3 regions of the Peribacillus sp. BM1 genome follow, and region 1 is predicted to be linked to each of the others. Evidence: riboswitches for the same ligand, from Rfam matches in the RefSeq annotation. Region 1 holds a riboswitch; each other region holds the start of a gene.
The links. A riboswitch is a leader RNA that binds a small molecule or an ion and turns the genes downstream of it on or off. The one in region 1 is predicted to bind S-adenosylmethionine.
Positions count from the first base shown of each region.

Region 2: linked by a shared signal. The riboswitch ahead of AC1MGI_RS15275 (aliphatic sulfonate ABC transporter substrate-binding protein) and the one ahead of AC1MGI_RS10255 (methionine biosynthesis PLP-dependent protein) in region 1 are both predicted to bind S-adenosylmethionine.
Region 3: linked by a shared signal. The riboswitch ahead of AC1MGI_RS07060 (riboflavin kinase) and the one ahead of AC1MGI_RS10255 (methionine biosynthesis PLP-dependent protein) in region 1 are both predicted to bind S-adenosylmethionine.

Region 1 covers NZ_CM155259.1:2,122,135-2,128,833, reverse strand. The annotation lists gene AC1MGI_RS10260 (hypothetical protein) at 992-1,450, opposite strand; SAM riboswitch class I at 1,679-1,790, shown strand; gene AC1MGI_RS10255 (methionine biosynthesis PLP-dependent protein) at 1,998-3,110, shown strand; gene metC (cystathionine beta-lyase) at 3,107-4,279, shown strand; gene AC1MGI_RS10245 (LTA synthase family protein) at 4,403-6,256, opposite strand; gene AC1MGI_RS10240 (aminotransferase class V-fold PLP-dependent enzyme) at 6,263-6,699, opposite strand, start outside.
Region 2 covers NZ_CM155259.1:3,157,326-3,164,024, forward strand. The annotation lists gene AC1MGI_RS15265 (ABC transporter ATP-binding protein) at 96-797, opposite strand; gene AC1MGI_RS15270 (ABC transporter permease) at 810-1,649, opposite strand; gene AC1MGI_RS15275 (aliphatic sulfonate ABC transporter substrate-binding protein) at 1,675-2,658, opposite strand; SAM riboswitch class I at 2,789-2,898, opposite strand; gene AC1MGI_RS15280 (hypothetical protein) at 3,568-3,873, opposite strand; gene AC1MGI_RS15285 (EamA family transporter) at 3,874-4,941, opposite strand; gene AC1MGI_RS15290 (NADPH-dependent FMN reductase) at 5,264-5,824, opposite strand; gene AC1MGI_RS15295 (acyl-CoA dehydrogenase family protein) at 6,280-6,699, opposite strand, start outside.
Region 3 covers NZ_CM155259.1:1,444,477-1,451,175, reverse strand. The annotation lists gene dagF (2-dehydro-3-deoxy-phosphogluconate aldolase) at 1-312, shown strand, start outside; gene AC1MGI_RS07075 (sugar kinase) at 305-1,318, shown strand; gene AC1MGI_RS07070 (GntR family transcriptional regulator) at 1,469-2,191, shown strand; gene AC1MGI_RS07065 (hypothetical protein) at 2,411-2,551, opposite strand; gene AC1MGI_RS07060 (riboflavin kinase) at 2,673-3,173, opposite strand; SAM riboswitch class I at 3,463-3,568, opposite strand; gene AC1MGI_RS07055 (gamma-type small acid-soluble spore protein) at 3,886-4,095, opposite strand; gene AC1MGI_RS07050 (DUF5381 family protein) at 4,223-4,780, opposite strand; gene AC1MGI_RS07045 (hypothetical protein) at 4,801-5,595, opposite strand; gene AC1MGI_RS07040 (glycine zipper domain-containing protein) at 5,605-6,699, opposite strand, start outside.

The sequences.
Region 1 (6,699 bases):
CATGAAATAAAATTTATTAAATAAATAATGAGCGAGTATAAATGAAGATCCAACTGGTTAGGAAAACTTAAGAGCGAAATAAGACATAAATGATTTTCTGAACTTCATAGCATCAAAAAAAAGCAATGCTAAAAGCAGCAATGCTTTTTTAAAAAATAAGTATAAAATTTTCTGTTTCATAATTCTAGTGTTCCAATTATTTTGATGAATAGATCTGTCCTATAATACTACTGATTTCCGTTACATGCGGACGCATTCGGCGGGGTGAGCGATAAGCCTCCTGAAAAGTGTAAAAGTCGAGACCCCCAAAGAGTTGTTTACAAAGGAACTAAGGCTAAGTGCACCACATCGTGTGGCAACGCCTTCGTGACCAACATCCTGTTGTTCTATTCTATCTATTTATCCAAGCGATTTAGATTTCCCTTGTTCAACTAAACTGCTGCGTTAGTTTAAGAAGAATAAGCTACCCAAGGCAGCCTATCCATTTTATTACAAAGCAACAGTATGGTGTATGCAGCATTTTAATAAAGTTTAATTAAAATAAAATCACAAACCCTGATTTATCAGCAAACACAAAAAACTCCATTTTGAACAAAAATTGATCAAAATGGAGTTAATCTTTCTAACCAAGTATAAGATTTTTATAAAAAGGTTTGATCATATTCTACTTGTGTTGCTCAACAATCTCGCCTGATTGTGGAAGAATATAAGTACATATTTTGTTAGACTAATGCTCCCCTTTAGCTTAATAAGAATTAAACAACCTTATTATTTTTTAGAGGACTTTATCATCAATTAACAGTAAGGATAACTTAAAGTTTCTACCCCCATCTTTTCTAGGTTTTAGGTTTAAGATCTTTCCTTTTTAGAAATTTAGACATCTGTGGACTTTTGCTGAGTGAAGAAAAATATGAAAATGATAATGGGGAGCGCTATTAAAAATGTATTGTTTCTAGAAGTTTTTACTGTAGGAATATCTGTTAATGACATTTTACTCATTCCCTTTTATATTAGTTAATAATTCTGGTGGAACGATATAATGCTGCGTTACTATTTTATTAAAAAAGTTATAATCTTCAATTGGCAGTGCTGGAAGAACTTCAGGATAACCGAAAATAGGACCTGAAACATTAATTGAAAAATCACCAGACGAAACAAATGTGCCAGTCACGTGTATTACATCATTGATTAATAATATAGCTATAATGATGTCCAGTATATCGATAAAAAGGTTTCCTTCTTGCGAGTGGTCCTTCCCTTCTAAACGATGCCCTCCAAAAAGAGGACCACCTAACGAGAGACTAAATCTGCCTGGTCTTACAAACACGCCAATGATTGTGATTTGCCCGGTTAATAATAGGATTGCTGAAGTAATTTCGATACTACGTTGAAAGGAGTGAATTACTTTTTTATTTGTATCAAACTCACAGGTCTCATTCAATATCCTCACTCCCTATGTAGGCATTATATTCAGATAAACTAACAAACGTCACTTAATTGATTTTTTATATTGTTTATTACTGAACGTATTGATTCTTCAATTTCTTTATATCAATTAACATATTTAATACCTCCGTAATTAAGTCCTTCCATTTTGAATTGTAAAAATAATGATATGCTTTTAATTGACAATAAATGAAAAGTATAGTAAATTCATAATTAACTTAATAATCAATTTTTCTTATCAAGAGAGGTCGAGGGACTGGCCCTGTGACGCCTCAGCAACCAGCAATCGTAAAATATTGCCAAGGTGCTAATTCCATCAAGCTATTTGGCTTGGTAGATAAGAAGAGACTGCATACTTATGCGATTCTAAAGTCTTCTTCTTATAGAAGACTTTTTTCTATGGAAAAGGGGCGGGGCTTTGCAAAATCAGCTATGCACCGCCACCTTCATAAGGTGATACAATTTTTAGAACCTGAACTTTTTTCATCGCCTGATTTTTAGAGCAGACGCTCATTGATGTTTTTATATTCTAAAAAAGGGAGCCGTGAACGATAGTGAAAATTGATACACAACTAGCTCAATTAGGGAATCGAAGTGAATCTGCAACTGGTGCAATAAGTCCTCCTGTATATTTCTCAACTGCTTATCGCCATGATGGAATTGGTCAATCAACTGGATATGATTATTCTCGGTCAGGAAACCCAACTCGAAAGCTGCTTGAACAAGCGATAGCTAAACTTGAAGGTGGCGATCAAGGTTTTGCTTGTAGTTCTGGAATGGCTGCCATTTTCACAGTCCTTTCCCTTTTCCAATCTGGAGATGAATGGATTGTCAGCCGTGATTTATACGGCGGTACTTACCGTTTGCTCGAGAAAGATTTTAAAAAATGGGGGTTAACATGTACATATGTTGATACAAGTAATGTAAAAGAGATTGAAAACAGTATTACCCCTCAAACAAAAGCGATTTTTCTAGAAACACCTACAAACCCGCTTATGCAGGAAACGGATATTGATGCGGTGTCAGCCATAGCCAAACAATACGGAGTCCTATTAATCGTCGATAATACGTTCTATACGCCTCTTCTTCAAAAACCGATTGTAAGCGGCGCCGATATTGTGATTCATAGTGCGACGAAGTATTTAGGCGGACATAATGATGTGCTTGCTGGACTCATTATATCAAAAGGGAAAGATCTGTCTGAAGCTCTAGCACATCACCATAATAGTGCAGGTGCGGTACTAAGTCCATTCGATTCATGGTTGTTAATGCGTGGAATGAAGACACTTGCTTTACGAATGGAAAGACATCAAGAAAACGCACGGAAACTTGCAGATTATCTTTCTAGCCATGAATCCATTACAGATGTTCTCTATCCGGGAAAAGGCGGAATGCTTTCTTTCCGATTAAGCGATGAACAATATGTAAATTCATTTTTACAAGGCTTAAACCTTGTCTCATTTGCTGAAAGTCTTGGCGGGACCGAAAGCTTTATTACCTACCCTGCCACACAAACACATGGAGATATCCCTGAAGAAATAAGAATCGCAAACGGTATTTGTAATCGGCTGCTCCGATTCTCTGTAGGAATTGAAGCAGCCGAAGATATCATCCAAGACCTAGAACAAGCATTTGCTAAAATGAAAAAGGAGGTATCAGCATGACAGCAGATCATTTCAGCTTTGAAACATTGCTTCTTCATAATAACTATAAATATGATTCAACAAACGGGGCAGTAAGCGTGCCGATTCAACATGCTTCCACTTTCCATCAATTTGATTGTGACCAGTTTGGGAAATATGATTACAGCAGAAGCGCGAATCCAACTCGCGAAGCGTTGGAAGAGATTATTGCTGGACTTGAAGATGGTACAAATGGATTTGCCTTCGCATCAGGAATGGCGGCAATTTCTACTGCCTTCATGCTCCTGTCAGCGGGTGATCATGTGATTGTATCTGAAGACGTATATGGTGGAACATTTCGGATGGTCACACAAGTACTTTCCCGCTTCAATATTGAACATAGCTTTGTTGATATGACGGACTTAGAAAGTGTGAAGTCAGCCATTCAACCTAATACGAAAGCCATTTATATAGAAACACCTTCTAACCCTCTTTTGAAGGTGTCTGATATTCATGGAATCTGTTGTATTGCAAAAGAAATTGGTGCGTTAACATATGTTGATAATACATTTTTAACACCAGCACTACAAAAGCCACTAACATTGGGAGCAGATATTGTCCTTCATAGCGCGACTAAATTCCTATCCGGACATAGCGATGTCGTGGCCGGTCTTGCCGTCGTACGTGATCCAGAATTAGCAAAAAAACTTGGATTTCTGCAAAATTCATTCGGAGCCGTTCTCGGTGTTCAGGATGCATGGCTTGTGATGCGCGGCCTGAAAACATTGCATGTCCGAATGGAGCATTCTGTACAATCTGCTCAAAAAATCGCGGCATTCTTGGAATCACATCCACTTGTAAAAAAAGTTCATTATCCAGGACTTAACAGCCATCCACAATTTGCTTTGCAACAGCAACAAGCGAAGTCAGCTGGCGCAGTATTTTCTTTTGAATTAGAAAATGAAGATGTCCTACGCTCCTTTGTTTCTAACGTTACTCTACCAGTTTTTGCTGTAAGCCTTGGTGCTGTCGAAACGATTTTATCTTATCCAGCGAAGATGTCACATGCAGCAATGCCTGATGAAGAACGTGAAAAACGTGGCATCACAAAAAGCCTGCTTCGTCTATCAGCAGGCCTTGAAAACCCAGATGATTTGATTAAAGATTTCACAAAAGCCTTGGAAAAAAGTAAACTAGTGCTTACTGTTTAACATGATTAAAACGCAAAGGTTCTGACTCCCACAGCTACTATAGATTGTTTATTTCACGTGTAAATGACACAATAAACGGTGTATAGAGTGTGGAGTCAGACTCTTTTTCAAACAACCTCATTTTTAATCCTTTATTCCCTTAAATCGCAATAAGTCTCCAAATATTATCTCATCTGACAATCCTAATTCATCATGAACAGTTTTTTGATATGGTTCACATGCAGCATTATCTAACTGTTCCCCCGATGATTTATTAAAACAAACCCCATCTTGGAAAATATACGTATCATTCACGAAACCACCATCTCTAAAAATCACGGGATGGCTTGCTTTCCTTGTGAATAAGTTGTGACCGAACGATATGGTATCTTCTGCTTTCATGCCTAATAAATGTAAAAGTGTTGGCCGGATGTCGATTTCTCCGCCCGGAACAGAAATAGTCTCCCCGCCCTCACCAGGGATATGGATAATCACTGGTACTTGGCGGTAATGAATATGATTAATTGGCGAATACGTATCACCTAGCATTTGACTTAATGCCACTTCATATTTTTTTGAAATTCCGTAATGATCTCCATACAACACAAAGATTGTGTCTTCATACATCCCATTATCTTTAAGCGTTTGAAACAACCGCTTGATTGCTTCATCCTGATAACGAACTGTTGTCACATACCGATTTACGACACCTTCGTCGGTATTTCCCATCGCGATCAGTTGGTCATTTTCATCCAGCAAAAATGGAAAGTGATTCGTCAATGTAATTAATTTTGCAAGATACGGTTCAGGCATTGTTTTCATGAGCTCCACAGATTGTTCAAAAAAAGGAATATCTTTAATACCATAATTCACCGAATTCTCATCGGTTACCTGATAATCTTGTTTGGAGAAGAAACGATCGTAGCCAAGGTTTTCATACATCTTTTCTCGATTCCAAAAGGACGGGTCATTGCCATGAAAGGAGGCGGAATAATACTGACCATTCTCTTTCAATAGATGTTGTAGGCTAGTAAACGTATTCCCAGGTCGTCTGACGAAAACAGATCCTCCAGACAGCGGGTATAAACTTGTATCAATCATAAACTCAGAATCGGATGTTTTCCCTTGAGCAGTCTGGTCATAAATTTGATTGAAATAAAAGCTTTCTTTTATCAAATCATTCAAAAATGGTGTAATTTCTCGACCATTCACTTTTTGATTGATTACAAAGTTTTGTGTGGATTCCATACTGATTAACACAATATTCTTTCCTTTTGCCAGTCCAAAGAAATCTGTTGTATCTTCCTGTTTACTCGCCATATATTCTTCGATTTTCGCAGTATCAACATGTGTAGCCACTGCACGATCAATAGTAGGACGAAGCCCCATTATAATGTCATAAAGATGATAATTGTAAGGACCGATGCTTTTAACCATCTGTTCTCTATTATACGAGGCAGAAAAAAGATAAGGAGACTGGCTCCACCCGAGACCTACAAGTAAAAGAAGTAATAATGTACTGAAGCCAATAAATCGTTTTTTGAAACGGACACTTATTTCTTTGGATTGAACGATGGTTTTTTTTGAAAACCAGGCAATGATTAATACATCTGCAAATAAGAGTAAATCCCACGCCTTCATCAACTCAAACGTACTTGGTCCAATTCCCCCGACATTTTTAAATTGAAACAAAATAGAAACGGTCACATAATCAATATAAAAACGATAATACAGTAAATCTCCATAAAGCAATCCTGTTACTAGTATCATAATCGCCAAAAGCCACTTAATATGAAGCCTTTTTGTAAAGTAAATGCTGAGTCCGATTAATAAAAACAATGAACCGATTGGATTGACAACAAGAAGCAACGCATCAAACCATGTGTGGATGGTAATATCAAAACCAATAAATGAAACGATAACGGTCTTCAACCACATACATGCACATGCAAGAAAAAACAGTAATTTTGGTGTAACACGTATTCCCTTCTGCGTCATATCCCATCACACCTTACTAGCAAAGGCTGTTTTCGCTTGCGTCAAAGCAAGAAACAAAGTACGAATTGATTCTTCACTATGATGACCCATTAACGAAATTTGGATCCAGTTTCGCTTTAATAAATAGTTACTTTCATAGCTTGTAAGGATGTTTTTACTTTTCAAATAATCACCTAGCATTTTGGAAGAATGATAGGATGGCAAACAAATTGTAATAATGCCTGGTGAATAGGCTTCGTCTCCTAAATAATTATAGCCATTTTCCTCCAAGAATTCCCTAATGAATACCGCTTTTGTTTCGATTATGCTGCTATCTACTTTTTGCAATGCAACGTGCAACGCTTTTAATAAATTTGAAGAATGGGTAAAAGGAACACCTTCATACTCTTGATACATGCCAATATCTAAATACCTTGGCACGTTAGCATTCAGACGTAGCTTTT
Region 2 (6,699 bases), 1.0 Mb from region 1:
TTACTTCCGATTCTCTCATGTAAAGATATCTTCATTCGTCAAATCAAAATACACAAGTTTTTAATTATCCCCAAATTAATATGCAGGTATTCATTTTAAACAGTTTGTTTTAAATCAAGTAAAGAAAGGATTTCAGCCTTCCTAGTAGTTAATTTAAAATCGCCGCGATCTCGCGGTTTAGGTTCCGAAATTATTATCGTCTCATACAATTCACCAGGTTGGCCTCTAAGGATGAATATCTTGTCACATAGAAATAATGCTTCATCAATATCATGAGTAACAAGCAACATGGTTGTATTCTGTTGTTTCCAGATGGAAAGCAAAAGCTTCTGTAGCTGCATTTTTGTAAAAGCATCAACCGCACTGAATGGTTCATCGAGTAATATAACCTTGGGCTCAGTTACAAGTGCCCGTGCTAGTGCTGTCCGTTGGGCCATCCCCCCTGAAAGATCCTTAGGATAAAGCTTTTCAAATCCCGCTAATCCTACTAGCTTGAGCAGCTCTTGAATAGTAGAGTTGCTATCACCCTTCATTCCAAAACCGACATTTTGTTCCACTGTTAGCCACGGCATTAAACGGGGCTCCTGAAACATCATCCCGACCTGCTCCTTTTCCCATGTGAACTTGCCCGTATAGTTCTTGTCAAGCCCTGCTAGAACTCGAAGCAATGTACTTTTCCCGCAGCCGCTCGTGCCTAGGATACCGATGACTTCCCCTTCCTTGACGGTGAACGAAACATCTGTAAAACCAACCTGTTTATGATTAAATGTTCGCGAAACTTGCTCTACGGACAACATTCTAAGTCCCTCCTAACGTTGATTTGCATAACTATCTTGCCATCTTAGTGAGCGTTCTTCAATAAATTTCAAAAGCCAATCAGTGAATTTCCCAAGAATGGCGAATAAGATAATACTTCCGATAATAACATCAGGAGAATACGTATTCTGTCCCACTATTAGCAAGTATCCGAGTCCTTTTGAGGCTCCCATGATTTCAGCAGCGACAACAAACATCCAACCAAGTCCGAGGCCACTTCGGATTCCTGTTAATAATGAAGGAAGCGATGCGGGAAGAATAATTTTGCTGACAATTTCAAAGGACGTATATCCATAAATTTTACCGACTTCAATCAGTTTTCTGTCTACACCCCGTATCCCAGCGACCATATTCAGATAAACTGGGAAAAACACTCCGACTGCGATCAATATTACCTTAGAGGATTCCCCGATGCCCATCCATAAGATGAATAATGGAACCCAAGCAAGAGATGGGATGGAGCGAAAGGCCTGAATAATTGGATCTATTAATTCTTCGAAAATCTTCATATAGCCGACTAGTGATCCAATTATAACTGCTGTGAATGTTCCGATAAGAAAACCGGCAAATACCCTAATTAAAGTTGTTCCGATATGACCCCAAAGAGTTCCTTCCAATGCCATCTGATACAGCCCTTCTACTATTACTGAAGGTATAGGAAGAAGGTGCGATTCGATTATCCCCATCCTGCCGGAAGCTTCCCAGATAATCAACAGTGTCAACGGCAGGATGCTACCAAGCAATACTTTGCGATTTATCTTCGGCTTTGTGAAACGTGATTCTTTTGTTTTATTCACCTTACTTAAAACTGCATGTTCTCTATGCTCCAACATTCTATTCTCAATCCCTTCTGATCCATCATTTGAGGATTTTTTCGGAAAATTTAGAATTAAATAGTTTATCAGTCAGTTTTTCAACATCAGTCGAACTTTTTAATAAACCATTTTCTTTTAGAACTTCACCTGACCCTATAATGATAGTCTTTTGTTCATCACTTGGAATCGGTTCTGAAAAGTCATTTCGTTCCAATTCCTTTTTTGCTACTTCTAATGAAATGTTAGCTTCTTTAGCAAGGATTTCTGTCGTTTCATCTGGATGGGCAATTGTCCACTGACGCGCTTCTTCATATGCTTCAAGGACTTTCTCAACATAAACGGGGTATTTCTCAGCGAATTCCTCGCGAACATCAAGTGTGCTAAAGCTATTGAAATTTGGGTTACGATAAAAGATTTGAATGTCTGACTCCAATTCGACCTTTGCCATATGAGGGTCAAGACCAGCCCAGGCATCAACATCACCTGATTGTACGGCTAGGGCACCGTCACTATGCTGTAAGTTGACAATTTCGACATCTTTTGAGGAAAGACCAGCTTCCTTCAGGGCTCTCAACAGAAAAATATAGGGGTCAGTACCAAGTGTAGCTGCAATACGTTTGCCTTTTAAATCAGATACAGAATTGATTGTACCTTTTTTCGCCATAAGTGCTGTCCACTCTGGTTTGGAAGAAATATAAACGGTTTGGATTGGTGTACCTTTTTCTTTGGCTAATAGTGCAGCCGCACCGGCAGCGGAACCGAAATCAACACTCTCTGAGCTAAGGAATTCTAACGCTTTATTTGATCCTTGACTAAGTACAAATTCAACTTCAATGCCTTCATCTTTGAATTTTTTTTCAGCAATGCCCTGATCCTTTAATACCAAGCTGACCGGTGAATAATACGCATAATCGAGGATAATTTTCTTTGGTTTAGCATCTGTCCCAGTACCACTTACATCATTCGAGCAACCAGAAAGCAATATTAATCCAATTAGTGCCAGTGTACTTCTAAGCCTATTCTTCATTTTAATACCTCCACTTTTCCCTATTTTTTCTTCTACCCATAAATTAAACAGTCCCCATTTGTTTACTTGGTTTAATAATCATAAAAAAACCCTCTTTCTAGTAAGAAGAGGGTTTTAATAAAAAAAACCTCCCTCATCTTTCAGATCACATGATCTGCAGGATTTAGCACCTTTTTAAGCATTCACTTAATGGTTGCCGGGCTTCACAGGGCCTATTCCCTCCGCCGCTCTCGATAAGAGTGTATTTATTATTTAATTAGGGTGTTCATCTATTTTGAAGTATAAATCACCTGAAAATGGATGTCAACAATTTTCTGAATTTTCAACTTTCATTTTAATTAATTTAAAATCTTAGAGAAAACTTGCATTTTTTTCACCACAAAGATCTATGTAAATGAATTATCTGTCGAGTGAAAATATACATAAAGTTTAAAAAGTCATTTGTCCTACTGTCACATTAAATTGAGGTTAAAATAAAAGCACATAACTACCATTTATTTTGGTCATTCATTTGGGATTACCGTAGAAAAGAGGAATTAATCCGTTATGATCTATTTACCTTTCGTTTTTAGCAAAACAAATACTTCTAAATTAATAAAGAAAACTGTTTGAAAATATCTATTCAATTTATACTGAATCAAGATAATATAATAGATCTTCTTGTTGGTAAAAAAAAATGGCTACGAGTTTTCGTACTCGAAGCCATCGAACCATCGATCATCATTAATAAAATATTTTAGACCTTAAATTCTGACACAATCAAACCAATTCATAATTTCTTCACATACGTCCTAGCTGTAAAAAGACAAAATAGCGCCAAGGCAGTTATTCCAAATATCGAAATATATGGAGCTAATTCAAAGCCCCAAAACTCGCTCATTTCAGGCATATAATCCACTCCTTAGTTAGTTAAATGATTCCTGTATCACGCATCCTGGCTTCACCGAAGCTTGTAAGAGAATATTTAAATAATAACTTACCCTTACTAAAGTGCTCACCCTTGTCTAACTTTTCATCAATGGTTTCTATAAGCGCTCCTGAAAACAAATCAGTTAATGTTACTCGGACATTCCCTAAGGCATATGCTCCAGCCAACCCGTATTCTTTCAGAATTTGCTTGGCAATATCATAATCCCATATTCCTTTGTCTGGTCTTTCCATCGTATGCTCACGTATGATTTGTAGAATCCTTCCTTTAATATGAATTTTCGGCATTTATATCGCCTCCTCTTTTTCTTTCTTGTCTGAAGGTACGGTACGGATGACTTCTAGTACATCCCGTTTTTCAGTAAACATGACAAACCCGCCGATTATTACAACCAATGCTCCCAAAACGAAATTCCATTCTGGCGGAGTAAGGGTGAAGATACTGATAAAAATGATGGCGAAGATTCCATATAAGTCTCCGATTGCTTGACCCCTTCCAACGCCAATTAATGGGAAGGACTTGTACCATGATACGTAGCAAAAGCCAAATGTAATGCCGGCTAAAAGCAGCCAAGTTATCGGTAACAACGTCATCGTTTTTGCGATCATTGGAACAATGGGCACATCACCAAATAGGATAAACAGCGGAAAGATTACCGCTACCCACCAGAAGACTTCACCCGTAAATCGAAGTGTTAAGCCAATATCAGGATCTGTAACATCCAGTGCTCGTCCAGCAATGGCGCCTTCAATGCCCCAGCCAATGGCAGCCATTAATCCGCCTAAGTATCCTAACCAAGCGCCTGAGCTGTCTTTGAGCTCTCCTAAAATACCAGGAGCAAATACGACGATCCCACCGATAATAATCATAGCGATACCAATAGCAGCCCTCCGAGTTATCTTTTCACCGTACCATTTGTACGCTAGTATAGAACCTACGATGGGATACATTAATGCTGCCACTGCCGCAAAAACACCGCCAATAAAGCCGATCGCTAAAAAGCTTCCGAAAATAGCCATCGGTCCGCCGAAAATTGCGGCTACAAAATACCATTTCGTCACTTTTTTAAACTGAACAATCGTCCGTCCGTAATCTTTCCATTTACCTAAAACGCCTGTCCACACAAACATAAACAATAAAACAGCGATTGCATTTAACCCGGCTATTACGGCTGCCGCTGTCACATATTCAGAATTTGTAAGAAAAGGCATGGAAACGAAAGGAAACTCATACCAAATCGCTGATCCAGGTACATACCATGCTCCCCACAATATAGCTGCCCATAAAGCCCACATAAAGCCCAAACGTACTGTCTTCTCTTTGTGTTTAGTTCTAGCAATATCCACTAAACTCATAATTGCCCCTCCTAATGTAATGATTACAGCTTCATTTTCATATCCTAATGCTCGCTGAAATTCATTACCGTTATCATCTAAGAAACTATTCGTATATCCAACAACTTCCATAGGCTAAGTTCAGTTGAGAAGAATTGCACATTTAACACTTTAATAATCAAGAAAATCATTGTTTCGGCTATTCCTAAATAGTTAATGTTTCTAAAAAGAAAAACTCTCTTTTCCCTAGTTGAATTCTTAGAAAAAAGAGGTTATTCTACACGCTGTTCATTCTTTTTTTCATTAATGATTCGTTTAATGTTTGATCACCTCAACTTGCCCTTCAATTATATTGAATAGCGCTCTTTGAAGCTTTTAGTGCTTTCTGCATAAGGACGACTTCTTCACTTAAAGCGGTCACACGTTCTAATACTTCTTTATCAACTAGTTCATTTTGAGGACTAAAATGGTCATTATGAGCATAAACAAATCCTGGTGCAACAAATGCACGGAAATATCCGGCAATTGGCTTCAATTGATTTTCAATGACTAAATAATGTTGATATGTTCCCCCTGTAGCAATAAAGCCCATTACTTTATTGCGAAAATCTTTCGGATGGATTAAGTCGAATAAGTTTTTAAGAGCGCCAGTAATAGAACCTTGGAAAATTGGAGTACCAATAATATAAAAATCTGCTGTGGAAACAATATCGATCACTTTCTTCGTATCCCCCGTATACGATGACGGATTACGGCCATCACAGAACTGAATATTATAATCCTTCAAATCGAGCAATTCTACTTCAATTTCCGGGTTGTTTCGCTTTACTTCGTCTAATACTTGTTGAACGACAACTCGTGGTTTCGATCCAGTAATTGTTCCTGATATCCCTAGTAACTTCATGCTAAATATCCTCCTTATACTAATATAATCCTGTTGGCATATGTCGAGTTAGCGGAAACAAGGATTTACTTGTACCATCTTTCGACTTTCAAAACTAAATGGTCTTGATATTTTTTGGTTATTCAAAAGATTAAAATGCAAAATATTCCGAAAATTTAACTGGAAGTATTTGACTCATAATAACATCATACTAATCTTCGATGAAGGGTGGCTTCCTTTCTCCTATTATTGAGGTGAGTCCAAAGAGGATTTATTATGTGTGCCCCTATAACAAATAAATGAAGTACCACTCCAAAAAAGAAAAACTTACGGAATCCCAGTGCCATTTTTACCGAGAAGATGTTAATTGTTTTAGGTTGAAATGGGCCATACCCTTTCAAAAGAGGTATATACCAGAACCAAACCACTTCGTTTCGGTCCTGGAATATAAATGGAAATTTAATTTCTTCTATAATTTACTCAAACCATGGAACATCGATTAATGTATTACCAATCCACTCACGTAAAATTTCATTTGTAGGTCCCATTATTGCACCAGCGCGACCATCACGTAAATATTTTTCTACTTGACCTGTCAAATAGCCTCTTCCTCCTGAAACTTGTAGTGCTTGGTTCGTTACTTGAATAACGATATCAGCTGCATGAGTTTTTAATTGCCAAATTGGGAAGAGGCATTCTCCTAGTGGCGTCCCATTTGCAATAGCTTTATCCAGACCTTCAGCTGTTCGATAAAGCATACTTCTTGCACTGTCCACCATTATTTGCGCTTTCGCCAATTCATGACGGATGACTTGATAACTAGCTACTGATTTTCCGGTATCAGCATGAACCTTTTTCTTCGCACCATTAATTGCTGCATTAAGAGCACCTTGTGC
Region 3 (6,699 bases), 680 kb from region 1:
GCCATTGCTTTAGTTCGCGATATGGGTGGAAATGCTTTGAAATACTTCCCGATGAAAGGGTTAGAGCATGAAGAAGAGTTCCGTGCAGTAGCGAAAGCCTGCGGTGAAGAGGGCTTTGCTTTGGAACCAACTGGTGGCATTGATTTACATAATTTCGAGAAAATACTGGAAATTGCTTTAGAAGCAAACGTACCGAAAATTATTCCACATGTGTACTCTTCAATTATTAATAAAGAAACTGGTAAGACAAATGAGGAAGATGTACGAACATTATTAACCATCACAAAAGAATTGGTTCAAAAACATGCCTAAGAAAATAGTTGCATTTGGAGAAGTAATGATGCGATTGCAAGTGGCAGGATACGAATTACTGCAACAAGCTAACACGTTACACTATTCATTCTCAGGCACGGGAGTTAACGTTGCTGCAGCAATGACAAAGCTTGGTCATGATGGCTATCTTGTGACGAAATTACCGACTAATCCATTAGGTGATGCAGCCATCACTCACTTGCAACGCTTAGGAATTGCACGAAATTTTATCTCTAGAGGTGGCAACTACCTTGGCATGTATTTTTTAGAAAATGGCTTCGGAAATCGTGCCAGTCGTGTCACCTATACGAATCGATTGGAAAGCAGTTTTAATACCGCTTCATTATTGGACTATGATCTGGAAGCAATCGCTGAGAAAGCAGAGATCGTTCACTTTTGCGGCATTACACTCTCAATGGGGAAAAATGTCCGCGAGAGTATGAAAGTACTTGCTAAAAAAGTGAAAGAAAAAGGTGGAATCGTTTGTTTTGATTGTAATTTTCGGCCTTTCTTATGGGACGGTGGATACAGCAAAGCCAAACCTCATTATGAAGACATGCTTGCTTTATCTGATATTGTCATGATGAATGAACAAGATACTATGAATATTTTAGGAATGAAGACAACGAAAACCTCAAGAGAGGAACAGCTTATCGACTTAGTTCCTAAAGTCGCAACAAACTTTGATATTCAAACAATAGCAGGAACACATCGAACGATTAATAGGGATAATACCCACTCTTTATTAGGTTATATGTACAAAGATCAAATGTTCCATTTCTCTGAACATCTATCCTTTTCCATATATGATAGAATTGGTGCTGGTGATGCCTATACTAGCGGGATTTTGCATGGAGAATTGTCTAATTTTTCACCGAAGGAAACCGTACAGTTTGCAGCCGCGGCTGGAATGTTAGCCTGCACAATTGTTGGGGATACACCTATGTCAACAGAAACAGAGATATTGTCATCCATTATGGGAACAATTGAAGATATCAAGAGATAAAGTGAAACTTCAATCAGTGGGGGTTTTTCTTATCCCCCACCTACGCTTCTTCGATTCCTCTAAGCCTTGAGGTGGGGGGCTTGACTTTCCGTTAATGCGGGATAAAGTAAAATTTCATACCAGGAAAATGACAGGAGACATGGAACAAGAGTGAATAGAAAAAAAGGACCGTTGTATTTACAAATCAAAGATATATTGAAAGATCGTATTTTACATGGGGTTTACGCAGTCAATACCTACATTCCCTCTGAGCCTCTACTAGAAGAAGAATTTAATGTGAGTAAAATTACTGTACGTAATGCAATTAAAGAGCTTGTTCAAGAAGGTTTGATTGAAAAGAAAAGCGGTAAAGGAACGAAGGTCATCACAAATGTTTCGAATGCGAAACTAGCAAAAGGTAAGCACTTTACAGAGTTATTAGTAGAGGAAGGTCATCAAATTATCAAAAAAGTGTTAAGTATAAAAAGGATTCAATTATCTACTGAATCTTCACTCTATCCTCTATTTGGTGAAAGTTGCCTTCAAATCGAGCGAATGTACCTTTTGGATGGTGAACCGTATATTCACTTCTCCCACTATATTTTACTGGACATAAGCGATGAAGAATTAAACGATGTTCAGATTAACTCTTTATATCGTTTTATGGAAAAAAACAATATTAAACTCGAAACATTTAGGGATGAGTTCACCGTTGCTATCGTACCTAGTCACATATGTGAATCATTGAAATTGGCAAAAGACACTGTAGCTTTAAAACGAATTCGACTTTCTCATGATGAAGAAGGGAATATTAAAGAATACAGTGAAGGGTACTATAATACAGCAAAACACAATTATATTGTGAGCTATAATGAGCGGAATTCATCGGTTTAACCTAATTAAGCGCTCATTATAGCTTTCTCCCCTGCTAAGGCTTGACAAGAACGAAATATTCTTGCTGTTCATGATTAGTTTTATAGAAGAAATAGATCAATGTAGTTGAGATTATTAACGAATTCGGCTTGCAAAATTAAAGACGAATACAGGTCGGGGTTTTCCCAATAGGATGTTTTCCCCCGAACACCTGTATCTTTTCAGCTTTAAATCCAAATTTTAAAGTCCACCATTCGACTCCATTTTATAAACGACTAGAAATTCGTGTAGTTTTTTTACAAGTCCACCATTTCCAAATCGAATTACTTTATCTTGCTTCTGCTCCGATTCTACTTCTTTGGCAAACTCCAAAAAGGACAACAGGTAAATTCTGCGTGAGAGAATATTAACAATGCCATACTCGTAAAACCAGTTATCAATCGTATTATAAATTCCTTTGTTTACCCCATATTGTAAATGGCACCAATTAAAAAATTGTAAATCAGGCAGATTCAGATATTTGCTTTTCTGTAGGGGTTTTCCTTTCTCCGTCCTTAAAAAGAGCCTCAAATTGTTTAAATTTCTCGATTGCACGATATCTGTCCTCCGTAATTTGTTTTTTTAATAAATCAATTGAGGCAAACCTTTGCTCCTCTCTGATTTTAAAAAGAAGTTGACACTTTATGAACTCTCCATATAAGTCATCGGAAAAGTCGAGAAGATGAACCTCAAATGTTTTTTTCAAGGTTGATCCAAATGTTGGTTTAACACCCACATTCATAATGCCCCGATATTGCTTTCCTTTTACAACCACATGTACGCCATACACCCCATTCGCTAACAAGACAGCATCTGCATCTACATTGGCTGTAGGAAAACCTAATTGCCGTCCCATTTTCCTACCATGCACCACTCTCCCACAAAGAGATTCAGCAATACCTTCCTTCTCTTCACCAAGCAAAATTGTGTCAAATTCGAATGGTATAACCTTATTGTTAATCATCCACTCATCCCCTTTTTCATTTGTAAATACAAAACCTGAGTGGCGTTAAAACGCCACCAGTTACTATGAAAGATCGATCATGAAGCACGCTACACTCGCCTCATCACAATGGTGGCGGTGCGGGGCCGGTATTTCGGATGCTTTCTCAATAATATGAGTATACCTGCTGAGTAAATTGGCTGTATTATTAAGTCGCGAAGACCCGTCCCCATGTCCTTTATACAAAAAAACTCTCCTTATCAAAGTGATAAGAAGAGTAGAATGTGCATTAATGTGCTACCATTGCCTCCTCTTATCTTTCGAACTATTCGTTCGCTGGAATTGGCACAGTACCCTAAAAAGAGCCTTTTGCCGAGATTTCATTGGACCAGTTCCTCCATCTCTCTTGATAAGAATCTATATATACGAAATTTTAAATCATATCGGATTACTAAGAATTATTATTATATTCAATATATATAATGTTCAGTTTCCTGTCAAGTACCTCCAATCTGTTTTTTCTGATATTTCATTCTAATAGGAACGGAATATGATATATGTTTAACGTGTATAAAAGATTGTCATTAAGGATTTACTAAGATCCTATGTTACAAGAACGAATTCTTTAAGGAGTATGACCAGGGGAAATTGTTACATAAGCTCGTACCTAAGACAAAAGAACCTGCCCCAAAATAGTCTATTTGAGGGCAGGTCTTATTAAATGGTGTAGTCTTTAGTTTTTTTCCATGGATTGCTGATTTTCCCTTTTAACTTCCTCAATATTGGTATCACTATAGACTTCTGTACCATGTCCACCCGTAGTTTTAGCCAGCAATTCTTTCACTTCATTATATGACATACCTGAACGTTCATTTTGTCTTTTTACTGCATCAATGTTTGTTCCCGCGACCGTAAATGTATCATGATGATTGTTGTTTTCCATTATAAAGAAACCTCCATTCCGTTTCCCTTAATTTCTCCTCAAAAGTTCCTTTTTAATCAGGGGCAAAAAGAGAAAAGGCCACCATACGGGGTTTGGAGGTTCATTCTGAAACAATAATCACAAAGTTTTAATCAATCTTCTGCTCCTGTCGCTCATATCTTACTTCCTTCAACAATACATTTAAATCGATTTTACGATCCCATACTTTTCTCGCGTTTTCTGTCATATATGGAAACATATATTGATCAACCATTACTTGATAATCCAGATCATCAATTAGATTATAAGTTGGAATCTTTAATTTTTTTTCATCAAATGTTTCAATAACAATATAATTGATCAAATTGAATGGATTTCTCACCAAATCGATATTACGAATATCGTTAATAAAAACCGTATCTTTTTTAGAAAATACCTTCCCATTTTCCCCTGGGATAATCGTTAATAGAATTTTCCACGGATTAAAACCAGGCAATGACCAGAGTATTAAGTATAGAAAAACAGGAGTGAGCATAATGCCTCCAAAGATATAGATTAAAGAATAATTCGAATTGAACTTAAAGCCCTGAATTATTAATACCAAACAGCTTATTATAGCAATTAAATAGGCTCCAGTTACCCACACATACATGCCTTTAGACCCTTTTATTTGAAGAAGTTCATTTTTTTCCTTTATATTGACCAAAAAGTGCCCCCCCCCCCCCCTTAAGCTAGGAATGTTTTATTATTTAACAATAGGTTGTTTATCGTTGACTCATTTACTCTTTGAAAACTTAAATCTAGATTTTGGTTCCTAGTCACCACCCAAAACTCCGTCTTTCCGGGAATAACAAAGGAAAGATCAATGAAGTCTGGGTTATTATTTGCGTCATATTGCAGACTAAGTATACTGTCCATTTTACCGTTTCTTCTTGATAAATCATCTAGCAACTCTACCATATTCGTATTTTCTGATTTCTTTACCCATTTCTGAATGGTTTTTTCGGTTAGATCATCCATTTGACTTACATCTTCTAACAACTCGTCAAACTCTTCACTTTTCAACGTAAAAAGCACATCACTCTCTGCTTTTAATGGGTTGAAAGCAAAAAATTCACTTACCATTGAAAACATGTTCTCTTTAGATAGCTTAGAAAGATAGTGAACTTGATGATCGTGTAATAACTTATGTAAATACACTTCACTATTTTTAAAATGAAAAGAGATACTGTCTTCTGCATGTAAACTAACATCAAATTTAGAAGCCTTTACTGTACTTTCTGCATCATTTAATATGTGGATAAATGAAGTATACTCTTCCTTTAGTTTATATTGGTTACTAACTTCCTCTACCATATCTTTTGCTAACAATGAGCGAGATGCAATTTCTAACATCAATTTCAACTCAGAATCATTCATAGCTGGAAAATAAGCTTCTTTAATCGAAATACCTTGTTCATATAACCCTTCGCTATAAAATGAAAAGATTAACTCTTCTATGCTTAATTGAATCGTCTTCATAGGTCCTCCTTAAAAAAATGAGAATTTATCTTCAAGAAAATCTTTCGCGCCATCAACAAGAGAGTTCGCAGTTTCTTTTGCTTTTGATAGTCCCTTGCCTATTTCTTTCACTTTTTCTACTGGATCTGTAATTGTACTTTTAATTTGATCATTCATAAAGTCTACGCCTTTATTAAATCCTTCTACAGCTTTCCCTGCTTTTTCTAAACCGCCCTTTATCACTTCAAGTCCATCATGAATAGGCTCTTTAAATACCATAGCAGCCTTTTCTGCTAACCCTGCAGTAAGCTTGGCAGCTTGTTCTCCAACAAGTCCTCCAACAAAAGATCCTGCAGTAGCTCCAATTACTGTACCAACTGGACCAACAACACTTCCTAAAGCTCCCCCTACTACAGCCCCTGCAATAGAACCTCCAGTAATTGCGACGGTATTATTCACTGCATTGCCTACCGCTTTTGCGTTTTCTCGCTTTAATATTTCCGGCTGATCTCCATACTTTGAATAGTTTTCTGAAATCTTCAGACCCATTCCACCAGCTTCTACTAATCCAGTTACCGCTAATGTACTGACTACATTCGTTCTCCCAAATTTTGCGCCCGTTTGGACAAAGGATTTAAATTTTGAAGCATCTAAGGTTTTATTACGAAATCCTCGATATAAGCCTCTTGAACTTTCTGTAAATTTAACAACATCATCAGGAAGGTATTGGGCAACTTTTTTATGAACTAAATCAGCAAATGCGGTATCTTTATATTTCTTCATTAAGTAGGTAGGATTTAACAATGCCTTTGCCACATTCCTCCGATATTTAGAACTGTCAATCGCATCTGACATTTGATGAAGGATGCCCATATGCTTATATGTGAATAGACCATCCGTATTCTTTGCGAACTGTGTAAAGCCCAGACCATAATACGCAAGTTTTTTTCCAGCTAATGCCCCCATCGCCGTTAATGCGCCATACTTATCATACAATTTATAAAGTTTAGCCACTAAGTTATCAGCATCAGAAAATTTATTGGCCGTCATACGCAGATCTTGCTCCATTTCACTAAGACGATCGACCAATTGATTTCCAGTGCCCCACGGATCCCCGACATGAGA